3 regions of the Arthrobacter sp. ASL1 genome follow, and region 3 is predicted to be linked to each of the others. Evidence: riboswitches for the same ligand, from Rfam matches in the RefSeq annotation. Region 3 holds a riboswitch; each other region holds the start of a gene.
The links. A riboswitch is a leader RNA that binds a small molecule or an ion and turns the genes downstream of it on or off. The one in region 3 is predicted to bind cyclic di-AMP.

Region 1 (8,588 bases), on a different replicon from region 3:
ATGCGCCCGATGGAGCGCAGCCGGCCCAGCAACTCGTCGGCCTGGGCCTGGACGTCGTCCGGGTTGTCGCCGTCGAGGTCGATGTACAGCCAGGCCTGGCCGTCGGGCAGCCCGATGACGGAGTCCTCGCCGCGGCGGGCCCTCATGGTCGCGACGATGGCGTCGTCGATCCCCTCCACGGCCGCGGGGGAGAACCCGAGGATGGTCTCGATGTCCCGGGCCGCCTCCACGACGTCCGGGTAGCCGATGCACAGCAGCAGCGCGCTCGCCGGCTTGTGCACCAGTGCCATGCGGGCACGCACGACGACGGCGCAGGTCCCCTCGGACCCCACCAGGGCCCGGGCGATGTTGAAGCCCTTCTCTGGCAGCAGGTGCTCCAGGTGGTAGCCGGAGACCTGGCGCTGGATCCGGCCCAGGTCGGTGCGGAAACCGGCCAGGTTGTCCTGCGCCAGCCTCTCCATCGCCGTGGTCAGCTCCGCGGCCCGGCGCACCGCGCCGTCGTCGTTCCCGTCGGTGGCACGGATCCCGGTGGCGGTGGCCGTCAGGGCGGTCCCGTCGGAGGTGACGAGGTCGAACTCGATGACGTGGTCGCTGGTGCGGCCGTAGCGCACCGAGTGGTTCCCGCAGGCGTCGTTGCCGATGGCCCCGCCGACGGTGGCGCGGGTCTTCGAGGACGGGTCGGGGGCGAACGTGAGCCGACCGGCGGTGCGGGCCTCGATCTCGCGGGAGAGCGTGGCCAGCACCATGCCGGGCTCGACGTCGACCCAGAGTTCGTCCTCGTCGAGGGTGAGGATGGCGTTCATGTGCCGGGAAAAGTCCAGGACCACGCCGGGGCCGACGGCGTTGCCGCCCATGGAGGTGCCGCCGCCGCGTCCGGTCACCGGGGTGCCGGTGGCGTGGCAGGCACGCAGGGTGGCTTCCACGTCCGCCGCGTTGTTCGGGAACACCACGCCGAGCGGCCGCACCCGGTAGTTGGAGGCATCGTAGGAGTATTCCGCCCGGCGGTGCTCGGAGACATCGAAGTCAATGCCCGCCGCGTCGAGGAGCCCGGCCACGGTGTCGGTGGTGGCCGGTGCCGCTGTCTGGGTCATGTGCTGCTTTCTAGGCCTTGGCGAAGGTGCGTTCGGACACTGCGGAGACGGCGGCCTCGAAGCGCTGGAGCCCGAGGTCGATCTCGTCGGCCGTGACCACGAGCGCGGGGATCAGTCGCACGACGTTGCCCTGCGGGCCGCAGGTGAGCGTCAGCAGACCGTGGCCGGTGGTCTCCTGTTGGATGGCGGCCGCGGTGGTGGCGTCGGGCTGGCCGTCGCCGGTGGTGAACTCGATGCCCTGCATCAGGCCCCAGCCGCGGACGTCGCCGATGAACGGGAAGCGGGACTGGATCTGCTTCAGCCCGGCCTGCAGCTGGTCGCCGCGCACCCGGGAGTTCTCCACGAGTCCCTCGTCGTCGACGACGGCCAGGGTGGCCACGCCGGCGGCGGCGGAGACGGCATTGCCGCCGTAGGTCCCGCCCTGGGAGCCGGGCCAGCCCTTGGACATCAGCTCGGTGGAGGCGGCGATGGCGGAGATCGGGAAGCCGGAGGCGATGCCCTTGGCGGTGATGAGGATGTCGGGGGTGGCGGTGGAGTGCTGGTGGCCCCAGAACTTGCCGGTGCGTCCGACGCCGGCCTGGACCTCGTCGATGATCAGCAGGATGTCGTGCCGTGTGGCGCGTTCGCGCAGCCCCTCGAGGAAGCGCGGCGGGGTGGGCAGGTAGCCGCCGTCGCCCAGGGCCGGTTCGATGAGGAAGGCGGCGGTGTCGTTCGGGGCGGTGCGCGTGGTCAGCAGGTAGTCCAGTTCCTGCAGGGCGAAGTCGATGGCGGTGTCCTCATCCCAGCCGTAGCGGTAGGCGTACGGGAAGGCGGACATGTGGACGCCGGCCATCAGCGGGGAGAAACCGGCGGAGAAACGGGTGCCGGCGGTGGTCAAGGACGCCGCGGCGACGGTGCGGCCGTGGAAGCCGCCCTGGAAGACCACGATGTTCGGTCGTCCGGTGGCCATGCGGGCCAGGCGGATGGAGGCCTCGACGGCCTCGGAGCCGGAGTTGGCGTAGAAGACGGAGTCCAGCCCGGACGGCAGCTTCTCACCGAGCTTGTCGGTCAGTTCCAGCAGCGGCTGGTGCATCACGGTCGTGTTCTGGGCGTGGATGATCTTGCCGCACTGTTCCTGCGCGGCGGCGACGACGCGCGGGTGGCAGTGGCCGGTGCTGGTCACCCCGATGCCGGTGGTGAAATCCAGGTATTCGGCTCCGTCGGTTCCGTAGATCCAGGATCCGAGGGCGTGGTCGACGACCACGGGGGTCGCTTGCTTCAACAGGGGGCTCAAAGTCGTCATGTGTTCATCGTGGTGGCCCGATCGGTAGATTGTCAACAATCTTTTTGAACTGTAGCGTTGATGACGTGAAACACACCGAAATGAACCGCCCGCGACTGGCCCTGCTCACCGCACCCGGCGTGCCCGAACCCTACAACCTGGACGCCATCCGCGAGCGCGCCGACGTCGTCGTCGCCCATGCCGACACCCTGGCCGAGGCGTTGCAGGGCGCCGGCACCCTCCTGTTGTGGGACTTCTTCTCCTCGGCACTTCGCGATGCCTGGCATGCCGCCGATGCGCTGGAGTGGGTGCACGTGGCCGCGGCCGGTGTGGATGCGATGCTCTTCGACGGATTGCGCGAGGCCCCGGTGGTGCTCACCAACGCGCATGGGACGTTTTCCCAGCCCATCGCCGAGTTCGTGCTGGCCTCGGTGCTCGCGCACGACAAGCAGCTGCACCGCAGCGAGGCGTTGCAGCGCCGGGGCACCTGGCAGCACCGCGAGCTGACGCGCACGGCCGGTTCACGCGCGATCGTGGTCGGGACCGGCGGGATCGGCCGGGCCACCGCCCGGTTGCTGCGGGCCGTCGGCATGCAGGTCCAGGGTGCCGGGCGCACACCGCGGGAAGCGGATCCCGACTTCGGCACCGTCTTTCCCAGCGACGAGCTCGCCGCCCGGGTGGGAGACGCAGACCATGTGGTGCTGGCCGCGCCGCTGACCGAGGCCACCCGCGGGATCTTGAACGCGCAGGTGCTGGCGGCCATGAAGCCGAGCGCCCACCTGGTCAACATCGGCCGCGGTTCCCTGGTCGATGAACCGGCGCTCATCGAGGCGCTCCGGGATGGCCAGATCGCCGCCGCCTCGCTCGACGTCGTTGCCGTCGAGCCGATGCCCGTCGACCACCCGTTCTGGGAGATGGAGAACGTGCACATCTCCGCCCACATGAGCGGCGATGTCCATGGCTGGCGGGACGAGCTGGCCGACCAGTTCCTGGCCAACCTCGACGCCTACATCGCCGGCGAGCCACTGAACAACGTGGTGGACAAGGACCGCGGTTACGTCAGTACCGCTCCGTCGTCGTAGCGCTGGTGGACTGCCATCGGGGAAGCCGCACGATCAGGCGTCCGGGTCGTCCATGGGTGCCCGGAACTCCTGAGCAAAGGCAGGCGGCGGCAATCCCGGCAGCCCACTCCAACGACTCGCCACGCGATTTCGCCATGGTGCTCCGAGCCGGCCAGGATAATTCATCTTTTGGTCGTCACAGATCCACATCCTTAAGGACGTGCGGGCCCCATCCGGCACGGATGGAGCCCACATATCGTCGCGGCTAGCCTACGTAGGTGTAGTAGCCCATGAGGGGGCCGTAGGGGCTGTCCGCAGGCCGTATCACGGTCCCGACCGAGGGATTTTGGGCACCGATGATCTTGCCGCCACCGATGTAGATGCCGACATGGCTTCCACCATTCTGGTAGACAAGGTCGCCCGGCTTGGGGTTCGAGGTGCTGACGAACTTGCCGCTGCCGCGAATGGCCGACGTGTTGTGGGGCAGGCTGATGCCGTGCTGACCGTAGACGTACTGCACGAAGCCCGAGCAATCCCAGCCGCTAGGGGAGCTCCCACCGAAAACGTAGGGCGATCCCTTGTACTGCATGGCCGTTGCGGCGATGCCGGACAGCCCTGCGCTGGGAGCGGAAGCCGGTTCGGCCTTCTTGGTCACGGTGCCGGCGGAAGCGGTCGTCACGCTCGAGTCGGAAGAGGAGGAGCTGGCGCTGGCGGTATCCCGCGAGCTGCTGCTCTGCGAGGACGCGGCGACTTGGCGGTCGGCGGAGGCCTCCTGGGCGGCTTCACGCTCGGCGGCGGCTGCCTGCTGGGCGGCTTCGCGCTCGGCGGCGGCCGCCTGCTGGGCGGCTTCGCGCTCGGCGGCGGCCTGGCGCTGTGCCTCGCGGTAGGCGGCACCGGACGTCGAGGAGATGTCGGCGACGGAGACCTTGATCTGCGAGCCCTTCGACTCCGGCTTCGCGGCGGGCACGGTCACGGCTGCCGGGGTGGTCACCGATGCACGCTGCACGTCGGTGACGGGGGCCTTATCTGCGGCGCGGGCGGCAGGCGCGGCCTCGGCCGGAAGGCCGAGGGTCAGCACGAGGCCGGACGCGGCGGCGATGACTGCCGCCTGGCGGCCGACGGAGCCGGAGTTTGAGGACACGGCCTTGGAGATCGACCCCAACGGGTTCGTGCGGACGGGCGTGGCGCGGTGGCGGCCCAGGGCTTGGCTCTTGGTCATGTAGTGAATACCTCTCCCAATGCCTGCGGGGTGAGCTGTCGGGTTCGGGTGGGAGCCACCCGGCGTCCGCGCTGATGATTCAGTGCGACGCGCTTAACCCCAAGGATCCTTGCGGACCCGATATTGGTTCCCCCGCCACTGCCAGACTTTGCGTGAACGGAACCCGCAGTGGTGGCAGTGCTCGGCAATCCACGCGGGTGTACCGGGCCCATCGGAAGCCCGGCACGCATACGAATTTACAAGAAATAAGTGTAAAAGTCACGAATTGGTTACGAAACGGTTTCCCTTGGGTCACGGTGGAGGTCGATGCGTAGCCAGCGTGATGCCCGGTTCGAGCCCCTTGGTAGATCCCTCGGCCGCTTGAGCGCCGGGCAGGGCCGCGGATTTCACCGTCTCGGTGAAGACCCCTCCGAGGCTCGCCCGGCTGATCCTCGGACAAAACAAGGCCATTTGGCTGCGTCCGTCCCGAGCCGTGCACGCCCGTGTGGTGGCGCGGACTTGACCGGTCGATTTGTCACTCCTTGCCCGTCTGGGCCTTGATGGCGGTGAACGACCGGCCCATGTCGCGGGAAACCTGGACACCGGTGGGAGAGGCGATCCAGACCTGGGGCTCGCTTTCGCTGGTGGTCACGTCGATGGCGGCCGCCTCTCCGGTGGTGTGGCCCTGCTTCCGCCAGGTGAAGCCGGCGTCCATGCTGGAATACACGGTTCCGTCGGGGGCGATTCCCGCCGCATTGGAGCCGGATACGGCGGTCAGCATCAACAGTGGTGCTCCGGGCACGGGGTTCCAGGACTTGCCGTGGTCGACCGAGCGCCTCAAACCGTCCTCGGTCGTGGCCAGGGCAACGTGGCCGTCCGTGGTGGCCGAGAGGTGGTAGGCCGGTATCTGGTCCTCGGCCGGGGTCCATGAGCTGCCACCTTCGTTGACGAGCAGTTGTCCATCGAACCCGATGATGGCCTCGTGGGTGGCTGCCAGGGCATGGAAGTCCGACTGGCCGGTGCGCGATAGCGGCGTCCACGTCTTGCCCTCATTGGTGGGTTCGATTAGGCCCACGGGGTTGGGTAGGTCCACCCCGGGGCCGGGGTGGCCCGAGGCGTAGAGGGTCCCGTTGGCGCCGGCGGTGAAGCCCATGAGGTCGATGTTCGGACCGATCTTGGTGGCGGGCTTCTTGGAGACGTCATACAGGCCGTCGTGGGTGGCAAGTAGGATCCTGCCCGTTTCAGCGTTGACGTCCATGCCGTGGATGTGGCTGGAGGGGTAGTCGGCGGCGGCTGCCGCAGGCACAGGATCGTCCAGGGTGGACGCGGGAGAACAGGCAGAGAGAAGCAATGCGCCCGCTGCCAGGACGGCAGCGGCTGAGGTTCGGCGGCGGGGCAGGAGGGGCTGGGGAAAATGAGGGGACATGCCGGTTCCTTCGGGAGTTCTCGGGTGCGCGGGAATGGGCCGATGTGGGACCGGACGGTACCGGCCCCACACCGACTGGGACGCAGGGCTGTGGTGGCCTAAAGGCCGGAGAGCAGGTCCTGCATTTCCTTGATCTCGGCCTGCTGCGTCTTGATGATCTGCTGGGCCAAGGCGATGGCCTGGGGGTTCTGGCCATCGGCGATCTCGTCCTCGGCCATGCCGACGGCACCCTGGTGGTGCTCGATCATCGCTTGCAGGAACATCCGCGCTGCGTCGGCGCCCTGCGCCGACCGGAGCTCATTGAGTTGCTCATCGGTCATCATTCCCTCCATGCCGTGTCCGGCCATGCCCATTTCCGTGGATTCGCCCCACGCCGTGAGCCAGCCGGTCATAGTTTGGATCTCCGGCCCCTGGGCGTCTTTGATCTCGGTGGCCAGATCGGTGATCTCGGGTTCGATCCCGTCCTTGGCCAGCATGATCCCGCTCATCTGGACGGCCTGCTGGTGGTGGGGGATCATCATCTGCGCGAACATCGTGTCCGCGTCATTGTGCTCGGCCGCCACCTCACTGACCGAGGTCGGCGATGTGGACTGTCGCGATGATGCCGAGCTGGAAGCCGAGTCCCCGGGTTCCTGGTTGCCGGCACAACCGACCAGGGAGATTGCTGCGGCCACGCCGATGGCGGGCAGGAAAAGCTTGCGTGTCATGGTGTTTCGTCCTTCGTTGTCCAAGATGTCTGCAGGTCACTCGGCCACCCACGGGTAGCCGGGGAAGTCCGACCAGTGGCCAGAAAGGCGCGACTGATCCGCATACCGGTTCTAGGTACGGCTGATGCAGAGTTGGGTTAACGAAGGCGTGGGCACGAACCTGATTCCCCGCCAGTGAAGTGGTGGGCCGCGACGCCGCAATGAATGCCGCAGCACCTGCCGTGGGGGGAGCAGGAAGCCGAACGTCGCCAAGACGATCAACGACAACACGCAGATGCCGACCGCCATGTCACCGGCGTCGCAGGTCCCGACGCAGCCCAGCATCGGGAAACCATCACCCGGGGGGTGGTGTTCCGCCGAGAGGCCGGGGAATTTCGGAACGCCGGCCATGTCCGACCCTGCCGGCGACTTCGAGGCCGACGCGGTCTGGGCTCCGTGGGTCTCCGAGTGCTCCCCATGCCCGCCCATCCACAGATGCATGCCAATGATGCCCGTCAGGACGGCTCCCAGGCACAGCATGAGGAGGAAAGCCTGCGGGCGCGGACCGGTCCTTCCTGTAAGCATCACAGCGACCATTCTACTTTGGAGACCAAAAGGGAGGGCCCACGGCAGGTGCCAAGCAGACGCAAAACCATGCCCTCATAGGGGCTTTCCACACTCTCTACGGACTGCATCGCAGGCTTTCGATCGCCCATGCGTGTGGCAAATATGTGCTGCACCTTGGAGGAACCCAGGTCCCGCAATCCGCGCAGGGCATTCACTTAGGCGTCGGGGTCGTCCATGGTCTCTCGGACCTCCTGAGCGCAGCGGCAGGCAACGGCAATCCTGGCAGCCCACTCCAGTGCTTCTGCATGGGATTCGACCTCGATGACCGAGAATCCGCCGGTGTGCCCGGTGCGTTGTGTGTTGTCCACCGACCCATCGGTGCCCACGATGCCGACCTCGTGGCTATCGATCCCGCCACCAATGATCCACACACCGGCGGCCTGGGCCGGCCCGACCACGGCATGCGCGGCGCCGTCGACGGCGGGTAGTTCCTCTGTCGGGAATCTCATGTCCACGTCGTTGAACGAGATCAGGTACCGCCTCATGTTCGGGCCTCCCTTCGCAGCGGGTCCCGCCCGCTGGCGGTTGACGTGGACGAATGGGAACTAGGAAAACGTCGCTGTCTTCCTCGAATGCGGTCAGTCCATCCGTGTTTGCGCGTGCTGATGAGAGCGCGAAGACAGCCGGATACCGTCGGGATCCATCAGGCATCCGGCGCGGTAGCATCCCCGCGGTTTCGCTTCAGGGCATTGGCGTCGAGAAAACGGCCGGCACTGCGGAATGTCCGGATGGTATAGGCGAATACACCCACACTTACCAGGAAGACGAGGGACCACATGATCCACATCACCGGGCCGGGGAAGCTGATCGCGAAAGCGGCGGCCATGAACAGGGAGCCGACGGTGGTGGACAACGTCAGCGAACCGCTGGCCCTGAATTGAGCCGCGGCACCCCGGAGAACCGGCAAGTGTTCCGGCGTCACGGGTATCCGGCCGAGAATCTGGTCGACGACCCACTTCGCGTCCGGCTTGTCCAGCCACAGGGTGACCGGTAGCCGTTGCGGTTGGACGAGTGGGCGGATCTGCCGCCACCAATAGGCATAGCCGCCGATCATGCTGACCACCGCCACCAACAGGAATCCTGCCTGAAGGCCCTGTAGGGGACCGGAAGACCCGTCATTCAGCAGGCGGATGCCGATGAAGCCCACACCGAATGAGGCGAGCGCTAGGGCAGGCAACCACATGGTGAAGTAGCGGCGCACGGCTGCCCCCACGCCGTGGTCCTCGACGCCTTCCGCG
Region 2 (6,615 bases), on a different replicon from region 3:
GGCCTGGCACGTCGACAACGATATATGAAATGTTTGTAAAAGTCACGTTCAGGTCACGGAATGGTTATTTCCCGATCACGGCCCCTGGTTTTCGGACCCTACAGCCACCCTGCGGGGTCGACCGCGTTGCCGTCGACGAGCACCTCGAGGTGCAGGTGGCAGCCGGTCGAGTTGCCGGTCGTTCCGCTCAAGGACACCACGTCCCCGCGCTTGACCGCCTGCCCGACCGAGACCTTCAGGCTGGTGTTGTGGTTGTAGGTCGTCTCCAGGCCATTGCCATGGTCGATGCGCACCCGGTTGCCCGAATGGCCGGCCCAGCCCGCCTGGACGACCGTCCCCGATGCCGATGCCTTGACAGGGGTTCCACAGGGAACGCCGTAGTCCTGGCCGATATGAACCTGGGCCCCTTCGCCCGTCGGATTTGCCCGTGCGCCGAAGGGCGAGGTGATCCTGACGTGGTCGACGGGCTGGGCCAGGACACCTTGGGTGTCGATGGTGTTGATGTTCCCGCCGGAGGCGGACATCAGGTAGCTGAGCTGGTCGTCCTTGGTGAAGCTGCTGGACACCGAGGCCCGGACCACCGAGAAGTTCTCGGATCCCGGCACGGTCACGTCGGCGACGTTGACGGCCGACTCGTGGGCCACGCGCTGAGCGGGTTCCTCCTCGCTGCCGGCCAGGGTGGGGTAGGCAGCGGCCAGCGCCAGGCCGGACACCGCGGCAACCGCCGCGAAGCGGTGGCTCCAGGCCAGCGCCGGGCGCGCCGCGGTGCGTGGGGCAGCTGCCCCACCGCGCGGCTTCTTCGGCAAACCAGCCGGCCGGGGTTCCGCGGATACGGCGCGCGTGCCCTCCGGAAGGCCGATGACCGTCGCGTCGAAGCTTCCCCGGTTCTGGACCGAGGCCGCGTGCGGATGCACCGGGGCGGCGTCGGCCAGCAGGGGGATGATGTCCGCAACCGGAGCGGTTTGCTCGGCCACGGCGGGCGCGGCGGCGTCCTGCCGCAAGGGGGCGGCGGAGGGGGCGTAGCGCATGGCGCCGTCGTAGCGGCGCGGCATGTAGCAGCCGGCGTCGGGGGCCGTGGCCGGCGCGGTCGCATCGGGGGCGACGGCGGCACGACGGCCGGAACGCTTTTGCTCTGTCAAACGAGGACCTCTCATGGGCGCCTGCGGAGTTAGCTGTCGGATTCGGGCCGGTCCGGCCCGGCCGCAGGCAGCCGGGCTGCGATGCGGCTTCACCCCGAGGCGGCCGGATGCCGGGGACACCGGGCACGACGGACCACCAAAGATTGGGTTCTCCACCCCTGCCTGTCATTCAAGCGAACGGACCCGTTCCGCAGGCAGGGTCAGGCGGTCGGAAGGGGTGATGGGGACGAATCCCCGTCTGTTACCAACGGTACCTTAATCGAATACAAAGTAACAGTTCCGTTATCAAACGTCCCGGGCCACGAAAACGTGTGCGCTGACCTCCACCGGCAGCTCCAGGGCCCCCTCGACGCCTTGCACGCGGACGACGACGTATTCGCCGGCGCGCTCGAGGGTGACCTGCGCGCCCGGGCGGATTCCGCCGTCGTTCAATTGGGCCAGCAGTTCGGGATCGACCTGGATGGCCTCGGCGAGGCGTTCGACGGCCACGGGCCCGGTGTTCCCGGCCAGCAGGGCGGCGTCGAGGTTCTGCACGCCCAGGGCGAACTCGTGGGCGGCGGGCCCGCCCAGGATCTCCAAGCCGGGGATCGGATTGCCATAGGGCGAATCGGAGGGCCGGCCAAGCAGGTTGTAGAGGCGCTTCTCCACGCGCTCGCTCATCACGTGTTCCCAGCGGCAGGCCTCGTCGTGGACGTACTCCCATTCCAGCCCGATGACGTCGGCCAGCAGCCGCTCGGCGAGGCGGTGCTTGCGCATCACCGAGGTCGCGCGTTCGCGCCCGGCCGCCGTCAGCTCGAGGTGCCGGTCCGGGGTCACCACGACCAGGCCATCACGTTCCATCCGGGCCACCGTCTGGGACACCGTGGGGCCGGAATGGTCCAGCCGCTCGGCAATGCGCGCGCGCAGTGCCGTGATTTCCTCTTCCTCGAGTTCCAGAATGGTCCTCAAGTACATCTCGGTGGTGTCGATCAGATCTGTCACTGCGTGGCACTCCTGTAGGGCGGGGCGGTGGATGGTGGACCCGTAAATCCAACTCTACCCGCGTTAACAATGCCGTCGGCTTTCGGCATTCCCCCCGGCCGTGCGCGACCATGGAACCCGGGCCCGCCCCGTGCGGTTGGACCCCGCCCGCAGAACCCACCGATGGCAGGAGCAGAACTTGACCGATTCGCTGAGCATCCCCGCACCCCTTCTTCCCGCGGACGGTCGGTTCGGTGCCGGGCCCTCGAAGGTCCGTGACGGGCAGCTCGCGGCACTGGCCGCGGCCAACCCCGCGATCCTGGGGACCTCGCACCGCCAGGCGCCCGTCAAGAACCTGGTCGGCAGCATCCGCGAGGGGCTCTCGACGTTCTTCAACGCCCCGGACGGCTATGAGGTCGTCCTGGGCGTCGGCGGCTCCACCGCGTTCTGGGACGTCGCTGCCTTCGGCCTGGTCGAGCAGAAGGCCCAGCACCTCTCCTTCGGCGAGTTCGGCTCGAAGTTCGCCAAGGCCACCGACAAGGCACCTTTCCTGCAGGCCTCCTCGATCATCAGCTCCGAGCCCGGGACCCGCCCGGACTCCATCGCCGAGGCCGGGGTCGATGTCTACGCCTGGCCGCAGAACGAGACCTCCACCGGCGTGGCAGCCCCCGTGCGCCGGGTAGCCGGGGCCGACGACGGCGCCCTGGTGCTGGTCGACGCCACCTCGGCGGCCGGCGGCCTGGCCGTCGACGTCGCCGAGACCGATGTCTACTACTTCGCCCCACAGAAGAACTTCGCCTCCGACGGCGGGTTGTGGCTGGGCCTCTTCTCCCCCGCGGCGCTCGAACGCGCCGAACGGGTCGGCTCGTCCGGCCGCTGGATCCCCGACTTCCTGGACCTGGGCACGGCCATCGACAACTCGCTGAAGAACCAGACCTACAACACCCCGGCACTGTCGACCCTGGTGACGTTGAACGCGCAGGTCGAATGGCTCAATGGCCAGGGCGGGTTGGACTGGGCGGCGGGGCGCACCGCCGACTCGGCGCAGCGGGTCTACTCGTGGGCCGAGGCCTCGGCGGTCGCGACCCCCTACGTGGTCAAGGCCGACGAGCGCTCCAACGTCATCGCGACGATCGACTTCGACGACTCGGTCGATGCCGCGCAGGTCGCCAAGATCCTGCGGGCCAACGGCATCGTCGACACCGAGCCGTACCGCAAGCTGGGCCGGAACCAGCTGCGCATCGCCACGTTCGTGGCGATCGAGCCCGACGACGTCAGTGCGCTGACGGCCTGCATCGACTATGTGCTGGAGAACATGTAGCACGACTAGAAGCACCGGGCCGCGGCTCCCCCACCTGATGGGGGCCGCGGCCCGTTGCGTTGGTGCCGGTGCTACCGCCGACGACGGCGGGAACGGCTGCGCCGCGGCGCCTCGTCGGCTGCATGTTCGGCGTCAACCAGTTCATCGTCGTCCTCGACGACCTCGTCCGGTTCGTCGGGGCTGGCCGCGGTGTCGACGGTCTCGACGTCGGTGCCGCCCTCGGCCGGAACGGAGACGCCATCGTCGGGTACATCGCCGTCGTGCGTGTCGGGGGCCGCATCCTGTGCGGACTTGTCCTCGGCAGCGCCTCCCGCGGCCGCAGCCTCGGCGGCCTTCTGGGCTTCCAGTTCCTCGGGGCGCACGCGGTCGGCCCAGGGCACCCATTCGGGGGCCAGCAGGGCGCCGTCCCCTGGCAGCAGGCCGGTCTCGCAAACGGTTGGTTCCTTGCCGCGCGGAACGCGGGCCAGGGTCACGTACCAGTTCCAGCCGGCGTAGCCGGGCAGCTTGGCCTCGAACCGGTGCGTGAGCACGCGGTCGTCGTCGGCGGCGACCCCGAGGTGGCCGCCGATCTGTGCGGGGTCCACGGTGGCCAGCAGCGTGCTGTGGGCCAGGTCGACCCCGGCACCCAGCACCGCATCGATTTTCGGTGCCCGTGCCATGCTCAGGCGTCCAGATCGTCGGCGACGCGGCGCAGGACGGCAGCAACCTTGGTCGAGTGGTTCTTGTCCGGGTAGCGGCCCTTGCGGAGGCCGTTGGAGATGCTGTCGAGGACCTTGATGAGGTCCTCGATCAGGATCGCGGTGTCCTCGGCCGGCTTGCGCTTGGCACGGGCGACCGACGGGGCGGCCTCCACGATGCGGGCCGACAGCGCCTGGGCGCCCTTGCGGCCCTGCGCGACGCCGAACTCCATGCGGGTACCGGCACGGACGTCCGAGGTGCCCTCGGGCAGCGCGGAGGCATGCAGGTACACCTCCTCGCCGTCGTCGCCGACCAGGAAACCGAAGCCCTTCGAGGCCTCAAACCACTTCACTTTGCCGAATGGCACTGCACTTACCTCGTTCTCACGTACCGGCGGCGCCCGGCCCGTTGGCCGCGCCGCGTCTGGATTCCCGGCCCGCACTCGCACCGGCAGCGTCTGCGCGCGGGTACGGCCAAGCCGGGGAAGTCTATTTTCCTAGGGTACGGCATGGGGACGGCGCCGCGGACTTTGCCGCCCGTCGTGACGCTGATATTTTGACGGGGTGAATACCGCCGAAACCCCCGCCGCCACGCAGCGCGTCGTCACCGTGCTCGCCGCCGCGGTCGCCCTCGTCTCGATCCTGTCGTTGGCATTCGTACTCGTGCAGTACATGGTCGGCGCCACCCCGCTCACCGCGCTCATGGCCATCGGGTTGTACGGGTTGCCGGTCGCGTTCCTGCTGCTGATCGCCCTGTTGCTGTTGCGGATCCGCGAGCGCCGCCGGAGCTGACGACGGTCCACCGGCGCCCCCCGGGCCCGCTTCGATTCACATCGGGCACCCAGAAAACTCCCAGACTTTGCACGCACAATGTCTGGTATGACTGACAAACCTGCGGAAGCCAAGCTCCTCGTCGTCGACGACGAACCCAACATCCGCGAGCTGCTGTCCACTTCCCTGCGTTTTGCAGGGTTCTCCGTGGTTGCCGCCGCCAATGGCCGCGAAGCCCTCGCCGCCGTCGAAAAGGAAATCCCGGACCTCGCCGTTCTGGATGTCATGCTCCCGGACATGGACGGCTTCACCGTCACCCGCAAGCTGCGCGCCGCCGGGCGCCACTTCCCCGTGCTCTTCCTCACGGCCCGTGACGGGACCGAGGACAAGGTCATGGGCCTGACCGTCGGCGGTGACGACTACGTCACCAAGCCGTTCAGCCTCGACGAGGTCGTGGCCCGGATCCGTGCCGTACTGCGCCGGACCCAGCCCCTGGACGAGGACGACGCAGTGATCCGCGTCGACGACCTCGAACTCGACGACGATGCCCACGAGGTCCGCCGCGCCGGGGAGATCGTCGAGTTGTCCCCCACCGAGTTCAAGCTGCTGCGTTACCTGATGATGAACCCCAACCGCGTGCTCTCCAAGGCGCAGATCCTCGACCACGTCTGGGAGTACGACTTCAACGGGGACGCCTCCATCGTGGAGTCCTACATCTCCTACCTGCGTCGCAAGATCGACGCCCGGGAGGACTGGCCGGCCATGATCCAGACCAAGCGCGGCGTGGGCTACCTGCTGCGCTCCGCCGACCGGCGCTAGGCTGCCTGGGTGCGTTCCCTGCCCCGCCTGCTCCGGCAGGTCTCGCTGCGTTCCAAGCTCGTGGCCCTGATGGCCATCCTGATGATGTGCGGTGTGATCGTCACCGCGCTGGCCGCCTCGGCCTCGCTGAGGCTGACGCTCCAGGACCAGATGAACACCGACCTGAACGACAACAAGGTCGCGCTGGCCAACATCATGTGGTCGTCGTGGAAGGACCAGGAGGCCCCGAGCGAGGGCGCCGCCCTGGAGTTCAACAGGTTCCGTGCCACGTTGCGCGACAACGACGGCAAGGTGCTCTATGAGCTGCCGCACCCCAAGCACAAGGACGGGCCGGTCGTGCCGGCCCTGACCATCGAGCAGGTCAGCGAACGGCCCTCACCGTTTATGGACGTCGAGGGTTCGGAAAAAAGCTCCCCGGGATGGCGCTCCGGCGTCTACCAGTTGAGCAACAACAGCGGCTACGTCGTCGTCTCGCTCCCCCTGAAGTCCGCCATGCAAACAGTAGACATGTCGACTAAACTGGTGGTCACCAGCGGAACGCTCGTCACGCTGGTCATGTCGATGATCGCCTACGGCATCACGGGCCGGGCGCTGCGGCCACTCGTCCGCGTCGAACGGACCGCCGCGGCCATTGCCGCCGGCGACCTCTCGCGGCGCGTCGAGGACTATCCGCCCGAGACCGAAGTCGGCCGGCTCTCGCGCTCGCTGAACGCCATGCTGGCCCACATCGAATACGCCTTCCGCGGCCGGGCGGCATCCGAACGCAAGATGCGCCGCTTCATCCAGGATGCCTCGCACGAGCTGAGGACGCCGCTGGTCACCATCCAGGGGTACTCCGAGTTGTACCGCCACGGCGGGCTGACGGACCAGGAGCAGGTGGGAACGGCCATGGGCCGGATCGAGGGCGAGGCCAAGCGCATGGCCCAGC
Region 3 (8,588 bases):
CCGATCAAGGGCGGACTAGGCCGATGACCCTGCAACTGATCCTGCTGGTGGCCGCCGCCCTGTTCGCCATCGGGCTGTTCGGGGCGCTGTCCCAACAGGTCCTCGTGATGGTGATGATGGGCATCGAGGTGATGATCAACGGCGTGCTCCTGGCCGCAGCCGCGCTCTGGTTCCACCTGTCCCCCACACCCGACGGCCAAACCCTGTTGCTGGTCATCCTCGCCGCGATGACCGTTGAAATGGCGATGGGATTCGCCGTCGCCACCGTTTTCCACCGCTCACGGAACTCGGACATGACCGATACCGCCACGGAGCTGCACGGATGACGGCCGCACTCCTGGCGGCCGTCGGACTGCCGGCCATCACCGGGACCTTCCTGCTGCTGGCCGGGCACCGCGCCAACCGCCTCGCCCCCGCGCTGGCTCTCACTGCTGCCGCGCTGACCCTAGTCGCCGCCATCGCCTCCGCCGGGGCCATGCCCCGCCTCGGAGTGCCGTTCATCTCATCCGGCGGTGCGGCCCTGGTCGTGGATGGCCTGGGCGCCGTCCTGCTGCCGACGGTGGCGGCCGTGGTCCTGCTCGTCCTCGTGTTCGCTGCCGCCGAAGACACACGCCCGGCGGCGCGCTTCCACGGTCTCATGCTGGTCTTCACCGCCGCGGTGATGGTCACGGTGAGCGCCACGTCGCTGCCGGCATTGCTCGGCGCCTGGGAGGTCATGGGCGCGACCTCCTATGCCCTGATCGGCTTCCACTGGCGCAAACCCTCGACGATTCCCTCCGGGCTGGTCGCCTTCACCGTGACACGCGCCGCCGATCTGGGCCTCTACGCCGCGGCAGGAGCCGCCGTCGCCGCGGGAACCGGCTGGCAGTTGGACGCCCTCGCCTCCGCGGAGGGGCCGTGGCTGCATGTGCTGGCCGCCGGCGTGCTTTTGGCGGGCCTGGGGAAGGCGGCGCAACTACCGTTTAGTTTCTGGCTCTCCCGGGCGATGGAGGGCCCGAGCCCGGTCAGTGCCCTGCTGCACTCGGCGGCCATGGTCGCCATGGGCGGATACCTTCTGCTCCGGCTCGAGCCGCTGTTGCTGGCCTCCGGGTGGGCCGGCCCGGCGGCTGCCTGGATCGGTGCCGCCACCGCGATCGTGCTCGGCATCGTGGCGCTGTGCCAGAAGGACCTCAAGCAGTTGCTGGCCGCCTCGACTGCGGCCCAACTGGGTTTCGTCGTCCTGGCCGCCGGCATCGGCGCCACCGCCGGAGGGACCTCGCAGCTCGTCGCCCACGCAGCCACCAAGGCGTTGTTGTTCCTTGCCGCCGGCGCGTGGTTGACGGCCGTGGGCTCGAAACAACTTCCAGCCCTGCGCGGCATCTATCGGCGCTGGCCGGTGGTCGGCGCCTCGTTCCTGGTCGGGGCACTGTCCCTGGCCGGGCTGCCTCCGCTGTCGTTGTGGCTGGCGAAGGACGCGGTCCTCGCCGTCGCCTTGCACCAGCATCCCGCACTGTATGCTGCCGGATTGCTCGGTGCCGCCCTCGCCGCCGCGTATTCGGCGAAGATTATCGCCGTGGTCTGGGCCAGACCCGACATGCAGCAGCAGGCCGACATGGAGCGCAAACTGTGGGATGCCGAAGAACGAGGAACCCGCAAGGTCCCCGTGGTGGCGACGGTGCCTCTGGTGGTCCTGGCGGCATCGGCGGCATTGCTGGGCGCCACCGCCCTTCCGGTACTGTCCGGACCGTTCCGCGCACTGTTGGGCGCGCAGGCGGAGGCGGAAAGCAGCGGGTGGGAACTGCTCGCTTCGGCCGCAATTGCCATCGTCGTATCGGCCCTGGTGCTGGTTCGGGGTGTGCCGCGCCTGGCAGCCGCCGAGAACTGGTTTGGCCTTGAACGGGCCGCGGAAACCGTTTTCGTACGTCCCATGTTCGCCACCGCGGCCGTCCTGTCCCGGCTCGACCACCGCCTGGAGAAGGCGGTGCTTGGTGCCGGCCGCTTTCTGAACCGGTCCGCAGCGGTGTCCGGCGACGTGGACGCCAGCGTGCAACGCGCGTTGCGTGCCGTACTGGGTGGGGTCAACGGCCTCGGGCGGTTGGCCCGCCGCGCCCAAACGGGTGCCGTGGCCGATTACTACGCCGCGGCGGTCCTCGTCTGCGTTGCCGCCCTCGTCCTGCTGATCGTCGTTAGGTAGCCCCCATGCTCAGTGTCATCGTCTTCCTGCCGCTCGCGGCCGCGACCTTCCTCGCCCTCGCCCGTCGGCTGCCCGAAAAAGCTGCGCGGCTGACCTGGTTGGCCACGACCCTCGTGGATTTGGCGTTGTCGGTCATGCTCGCGATTGCCGGCGGCCCGGGCCCGAACGGACTCGTGGCCGAGGAGCGGGTGGAGTGGATGCCGCAGCTTGGCAGCAGCTACCACCTCGGCATCGATGGCATCTCCCTGCCCCTGCTGCTGCTGACCGGAGTCATCTTCGTGGCCTGCGCCATCTGGGCCCTGCGCGAGACCGACAGGCCACGCCCCCAGGCCGCCTTGTTCCTGTTCCTGCAGACGACCTGCCTCGGGTTGTTCTGTGCACAGGACCTGATCCTGTTCTTCCTGTACTTCGACCTCTCGATCGTGGGCATGTACTTCGTCATTGCCGGCTGGGGACACGGAAACCAACGTCGCTCCGCACTGGTGTTCTTCATCTACACCTTCCTGGGTTCCCTGTCCCTGCTGTTGGGATTCATCGGCCTCTATCTCGGTGCCGCCCCCCACACCTTCGACATGGTGGAACTCTCCCGCCAGGACGCCTTCACCGGAACCCCGCTGGCGGGCGGCTTCGTGCTGGCGGCGGTCATCCTGGGCCTGGCCGTGAAGACACCGACCTTCCCCTTCCACTCCTGGCTGCCACCGGCACACACCGATGCCCCGGCCATCGGCTCGGTCGTCCTGGCCGGCCTGTTGCTGAAGATGGGCACCTACGGCTTCGTCAGGATCGCGATGCCCATGCTCCCGGACACCTGGCGGGCGTGGGCGTGGGTGGTCGTCGCGATCGGCATCGTCTCGGTCCTCTACGGCGCCCTCGTCGCGGTCGCGCAGACAGACATCAAGCGCATGATCGCCTTCACCTCCGTCAACCACATGGGCTACGTCGTGCTCGCTGTCGGCGCCGCCGGCGTCCTGGGTGCCAACAACGCCGAAGCACAGCAGCTGGCCATCGTCGGGGCCGTAACCCAAATGGTCTCCCACGGCCTGGTCACCGGGGCCCTGTTCCTGCTCGCCGGTGTCTTCCACGACCGCACCGGAAGCTACGACCTGCGCCGGTATGGCGGCCTGGCCCACCCCGCACCACGGTTCGCCGGGTTCTTCGCGATCGCCGCATTCGCCTCGCTCGGACTTCCGGGCTTCAGCGGCTTCATCGCCGAATTCCAGATCTTCACCGGCAGCATCGGAACCACCCCCTGGGCCCTGGTTGCCCTTCCCGGCATCCTGATCACCGCAGTCCTTTTCTTGCGCGCCTTCCAGCACGTGTTCACGGGCCAGACACGGGAACTGTCCGTCGGTTTCAGCGACCTGCGCCCCCGCGAGAGCACGGCCCTGGCCATCCTGATGGGGCTGTCCGTGCTCATCGGTCTCATCCCCGGCCCGCTGCTGGCGATGATCGGACCCGCGGCGCAGAACCTCGTCGTCAGCCTGGGCCCATGACGGCAATGGCAATGGACATGGACTACCCGGCGCTGCTGCCAGAGATCATCCTGCTCGCCACGGCAGTGCTGGTGCTGCTGGGCGGCAGCTTCCTGCCCCGCACCCGCCAGCATCCCACCCGCTGGCTCACCCTCGGTGCCCTGGTCGCCAGCGCAGCGACCGGGATGGCGGCAGTGCCGGGAGGGCCGGAGTCGATCTTCAGTGGAACCTACGCACTGGACCCGTCCACTGCGGTCGTGCGGATGGCGGCCCCGCTGGCCACGCTCGTGGTGGTCCTGCTCGGCCGGCATGAATTCGCCAGCACGGCGCGTGAAAGCGAAACCTATGCCCTGTTGTTGCTGGCCACGCTCGGAACAGTCGTGATCGGGGGGACGACCGACCTGCTGGTCCTGGTCGCCGGGTACCTGCTGGCGAGCATCCCCCTGTACGCGCTGATCGGCCTATCGCGCAGCGGGACGGCCGCCGAGGCAACCCTGAAGACCTACCTCATCGGCGCCCTGTCCGGAGTCCTGCTCATGGCAGGCGTTGCCGTGCTGACCGCAGTTGCCGGCACGAGCAGCTACGCGGGCATGACGGAGGCTCTTCCCCAGGCCCCGCAGGCCGCCGTCGCCGGCGGGGCCGTCGCGGTCCTCATCGGCTTGACCTTCAAGGCCGGTGCGGTGCCCGGCCACTTCTGGATCCCCGACGCCAGCCAGGCCTCCGGGATAGGCATCGCAGCGTTCATCACGACCGTGCCGAAGATCGGCGCACTCGTGGCCATGGGCCGGCTGGTGGCACTCATGCCCGCCACGGTGGATGTCCCGCTGCTCGTGGCCGTGCTCGCAGCGGCCAGCATGGGCATCGGAAACCTTGCCGCGTTGGCGCAGGAGAACGTCAGGCGCCTGCTGGGCTGGTCGACGGTCAGCCAGGTCGGCTACCTGCTGATGCCCGTTGCCGTCATCACCCGCAGCGAGGGCGCCTCGGTGGCCCTGCTGGCCTACATCGTCTTCTACGCGCTAACGAACCTGGCCGTGTTCGCCGTCGTCGCCTGCTTCCCCCGGCGCGAAGAGCTGGGCGACTGGGTGGGATTGGCACGTGGGCACCCGTGGCTGACCGGTTCCCTCGTCGTGGGGGCCCTCAGCCTCGTGGGAACACCGCCCACGGCGGTGTTCCTGGGCAAGGTCGCCGTGTTCACCGTCGCCTGGAATGGCGGCATGTCCTGGCTGGTCGTGTTCGCCGCAGCCAACACGGTGCTGAGCCTTGTCTACTACCTCAGGCTCATCCGCCCCGCCTTCCACCCCGCCGGGGACTGCAGCACCGGTTTGTCCACGGCGCCACGGGAGGTTGCCCGCACCGTGGTGGCCACCGCTATCGTGCTCGGTGCCCTGGTCCTCGCAGCCGGGGCCGTCGGGGCCGGAATCTGGTTCGCCGTCGCCGGGTGAACCGCTTCGGTCATCGGGCCAACCACTCGGGATGGCCGGCGTGGTCGATCGTGCGTTGTGGCTGCACTTTCCGCTTACCGTGTACCGCCAGGAAGACTTCGAGGACCATCGTCTTGCATCACCGCCCGGAACCAACGGCCAGGGAGGGAAAGGTCGTCGAGACCAAAAGGACACGGTTCCGTAATCGATTCGTGACTTTTACATCCGTTTCATGTAAATTCATTTGCGTGCCGGGCTTCCTATGAGCCCGGCACACCCGAGTGGATTGCCGAGCACTGCCACCACTTCGGGTTCCGTTCGCGAAGCTTCTGGCAGTGGCGGGGGAACCAAATCCGGGTCCACCGGGCCCTTGGGGTTAAGCGTCTCGCTGCCATTCAGCGCAGACGCCGAGTGACTCCCACTCGAACCCGACAGCTAACCCCGCAGGCATTGGGAGAGGTAATCAACACATGACCAAGCGACACCTGGGCCGCCACCGCGCCATGCCCGTCCGCAGCAACCCCTTGGGCTCGATCTCCAAGGCGGTTTCCTCCAACGCAGGTTCCGTTGGCCGCCAGGCCGCTGTCATCGCTGCGGCTTCCGGCCTCGTGCTGACCCTCGGCGTTCCGGCCGAGGGTGCCCCGGCCGCCCGCGAGGCTGCCAAGGCCCCGGCTGCGGACATCCTGCGTACTTCCGTGGACTCCCCCGCCGCCGTCACCGTTGCGGACGCCAAGCCACAAGATCTGAAGCAGATCAAGGTCTCCGTCGCCGACGTCAAGTCCACTGACGGCTCGGCTCACCGCGCGGCATTGCGCAAGGCCGCAGCCGAGCGCGAAGAAGCCCAGGAAGCCGCCGCCGAGCGTGAAGCCGCCCAAGAAGAAGCCGCTGCAGCCGAGCGCGAGGAAGCGGCCGCAGGTGCAGCCATGACCCGCGAGAGCCGCCAGTCCTCTGCGCAGGCGAGCACGAGCACGAGCACGAGCACGAGCAACAATACGTCGGCAGGCTCGGTCACCACGGCCTCCACCCCTAAGAAGACCGACGCCGCCCCAACGTCCAGCGCCGGCCTCTCGGGCATCGCGGGCATGGCCATGAGCTACGAGGGCACACCCTATGTCTGGGGCGGTAGCAGCCCTTCGGGTTGGGATTGCTCCGGGTTCATCCAGTACATCTACGGCAAGGCCGGGATCAGCCTGCCCCACAACACGACCGCCATCCGCACCAGCGGCAAGTTCGTGCGCACCTCCAACCCCAAGCCCGGCGACCTGGTCTACCAGAACGGCGGCAGCCACGCGGGCATCTACATCGGTGGCGGGAAGATCATCGGCGCACAGAACCCCTCCGTCGGCACCGTGGTTCGTCCGGCCGACAGCCCCTACGGCCCGTTGATGGGCTACTACACCTACGTAGGCTAAGCAATATCCGCAGTAGGGCCCCTCCGCTCTCGGAGGGGCCCTACGTGCATCTACGATGAAAACCGCACCCGCCGGAGCGTCTCAGCGAGAACTCGGGTGCGTCACAGGCAGCACGTCCGCATGTCAGCTTCAGAAGTCGAATGCAATGCCTGTCACCGGACGTCCACCCCGGCAGTCTTTGCCTCCCGTCCCAGTCTGCGCCGACAAGTAGCTTGTCCCGTCATTGCAGGCGGCGCACACTCTGGCTATGGAACAAACGTATTCTGCGACCGTCTACGCTTCCAGCGCGCACCCCAAGGACTGGGGTCGAGCCATGGCCAAGGCCATGGCACAGCTCCTGGAGCTCTTCGACGGCGACCAGTCCGGTAGCCACGAACGGCTCTTCGGCCAGGAACTGCGCCTGCTCATCGCCAAAGCAGAAGAAGGCGCGGACATCACCATCTCATGGGCTCCGCCCCTCCCGGACTGAACGGCCGGTCGCGCCCGGCGTCAGGGACAATATTTCCGACGAAGCAGCCCAAGCCGGTGCGCTGCACCTGGCTCCCATGCGCCCGCGAAGGGCAAAAACGGGTCACGACCGATAGCCGCAGACCTTCCCCACCAAGGATCGTTTCCTTGGGAACCACTTGATCCGCTTTTGAGCTGGGAAAATGCGTATTATTGCGGGACCAGAGTTGCCAAGCACTGGCGCCCTCTGCAGAAACCGGAACCGGCCTAAGCAGCGGGGCTCCAGTCCTGACAAGGAGCCGCAGTGAATCGCTTCAAGCCTGTACCGCCCTCCCCTCGATTCCGGACCTCGCTGCCGGAGAAACGGCTACTGTTCGCGGGTTTCGCTACCGAGGCGGCTCTGTAAATGCCCATCGCCATCGAAAACAACCGCGAGCAACTCCAATACCAAATCTTCAAGGCCGGCGAACTGGCTGGCTTCGTGCAATACAGCATGGACGGCACCGACATGTGGCTTCTTCACACCTCCATGAAACGCCGCTTCAAATCGGAGCTACTGGTGGAACTCCTCATCCACCACGTCTTGACGGAAGCACACACCAGCCGCCTGGCTGTTTTTCCTTTCTGCCCGGCCATACGCACCTTCATCGCCGAGCACCGGGAATTCAGCGAACTTGTCCCCACCGCCTGGCAAGACCGCATTCCCTCGCCTTCCCACCAGAAAGCGGATGAGGACCCCAAGATCCCCCTCGACTTCGTCCGGCTGACAGGCTCCCGCCGGTCCCGCCACCATGAAACCAGCCTCACGTCCCCGGACGCGGCCGCCTTTATCCGTAGCGAAACGGGGGCGATCCCGCTGATAAGACAAGATCCCCAAACGGCCGGGCAACCGACTGAGGGATAGCCCGAGTCTCGGCGCGGCTGGAAAGTGACCCGGTTTCTGCCGGCGGGAAATCCGAATCGGACCGCAGGGTACTGTAGGCCTTGATCGAACCCTCACCCCGGACATGGTTCGATCCGCGGCCGCACGACCCCCAAGTGTGTGGCCGCACGAGCGTTTTTCGCTCTGAGACGCCCCCACTACTGAGACTAGCGGAGGCGCCTTAATGACGCGACCGCTCCAATTCGGAACCAGATCATTGCAGCGCTGCTGGATATCTTGCGCTCAAGTTGGGAAGTGGTGCACCAATGAGCCTGGATGGGAATCGATTTGGTATTGGAATGCGTATGGCCACAAACGATCCCGGTGTCCCGCGGGAACGGTGAAGACATAGTGACGCCCGCGGCAGGCAATGTGCGCTTCGATCGTCCGCTCGAAGAATTCAATTGCCGTATAGGCGGCATCGAGGCCACCTGTCTTCAGGAAATCCGCGTGGCCTCCCAGCGCATAGAGGTCATTGGCATGGCTGCCGCCAATCCACCCGGGGAATGCGCCGATTTGTCCGTTCGCCCAGATGGAGATGGCGCCGCGGTCCACGGGATCGAATTCCCCGACTTGGCCTTGCCCGCTGGTCAGGCGCATGGCTGTTGCGTCGAAGGCCACGCGTTGGAGGCGAAAGCCCCTGGACGCCGCGGGAATCAAGGCCAAAAGCGCCAGGCCTCGATGGGCATGGGCATTGGTTGAAGATACCGATCCAGACACCTTCGTGGATCCTTGCCGGGG

Region 1: linked by a shared signal. The riboswitch ahead of AC1MEQ_RS09870 (C40 family peptidase) and the one ahead of AC1MEQ_RS18880 (C40 family peptidase) in region 3 are both predicted to bind cyclic di-AMP.
Region 2: linked by a shared signal. The riboswitch ahead of AC1MEQ_RS06345 (M23 family metallopeptidase) and the one ahead of AC1MEQ_RS18880 (C40 family peptidase) in region 3 are both predicted to bind cyclic di-AMP.

What each region holds. Positions count from the first base shown of each region.
Region 1 covers NZ_CM155284.1:2,092,623-2,101,210, reverse strand. Annotated here, with positions in the region: gene AC1MEQ_RS09885 (FAD-binding and (Fe-S)-binding domain-containing protein) at 1-1,091, opposite strand, end outside; gene AC1MEQ_RS09880 (aspartate aminotransferase family protein) at 1,102-2,373, opposite strand; gene AC1MEQ_RS09875 (D-2-hydroxyacid dehydrogenase) at 2,454-3,434, shown strand; gene AC1MEQ_RS09870 (C40 family peptidase) at 3,679-4,632, opposite strand; cyclic di-AMP (ydaO/yuaA leader) riboswitch at 4,639-4,802, opposite strand; gene AC1MEQ_RS09865 (F510_1955 family glycosylhydrolase) at 5,147-5,917, opposite strand; gene AC1MEQ_RS09860 (DUF305 domain-containing protein) at 6,136-6,744, opposite strand; gene AC1MEQ_RS09855 (hypothetical protein) at 6,856-7,308, opposite strand; gene AC1MEQ_RS09850 (YciI family protein) at 7,506-7,835, opposite strand; gene AC1MEQ_RS09845 (hypothetical protein) at 7,994-8,588, opposite strand, start outside.
Region 2 covers NZ_CM155284.1:1,348,559-1,355,173, forward strand. Annotated here, with positions in the region: gene AC1MEQ_RS06345 (M23 family metallopeptidase) at 99-1,139, opposite strand; cyclic di-AMP (ydaO/yuaA leader) riboswitch at 1,143-1,325, opposite strand; gene AC1MEQ_RS06350 (iron-dependent transcriptional repressor DtxR) at 1,425-2,120, opposite strand; gene serC (phosphoserine transaminase) at 2,299-3,420, shown strand; gene AC1MEQ_RS06360 (DUF3027 domain-containing protein) at 3,492-4,079, opposite strand; gene AC1MEQ_RS06365 (cold-shock protein) at 4,082-4,465, opposite strand; gene AC1MEQ_RS06370 (hypothetical protein) at 4,662-4,889, shown strand; gene AC1MEQ_RS06375 (response regulator transcription factor) at 4,977-5,687, shown strand; gene AC1MEQ_RS06380 (sensor histidine kinase) at 5,697-6,615, shown strand, end outside.
Region 3 covers NZ_JBWXQH010000002.1:37,877-46,464, forward strand. Annotated here, with positions in the region: gene AC1MEQ_RS18855 (NADH-quinone oxidoreductase subunit J family protein) at 1-27, shown strand, start outside; gene AC1MEQ_RS18860 (NADH-quinone oxidoreductase subunit NuoK) at 24-326, shown strand; gene AC1MEQ_RS18865 (proton-conducting transporter transmembrane domain-containing protein) at 323-2,173, shown strand; gene AC1MEQ_RS18870 (complex I subunit 4 family protein) at 2,179-3,666, shown strand; gene AC1MEQ_RS18875 (NADH-quinone oxidoreductase subunit N) at 3,663-5,087, shown strand; cyclic di-AMP (ydaO/yuaA leader) riboswitch at 5,369-5,530, shown strand; gene AC1MEQ_RS18880 (C40 family peptidase) at 5,537-6,478, shown strand; gene AC1MEQ_RS18885 (hypothetical protein) at 6,726-6,947, shown strand; gene AC1MEQ_RS18890 (GNAT family N-acetyltransferase) at 7,332-7,829, shown strand; gene AC1MEQ_RS18895 (hypothetical protein) at 8,091-8,468, opposite strand.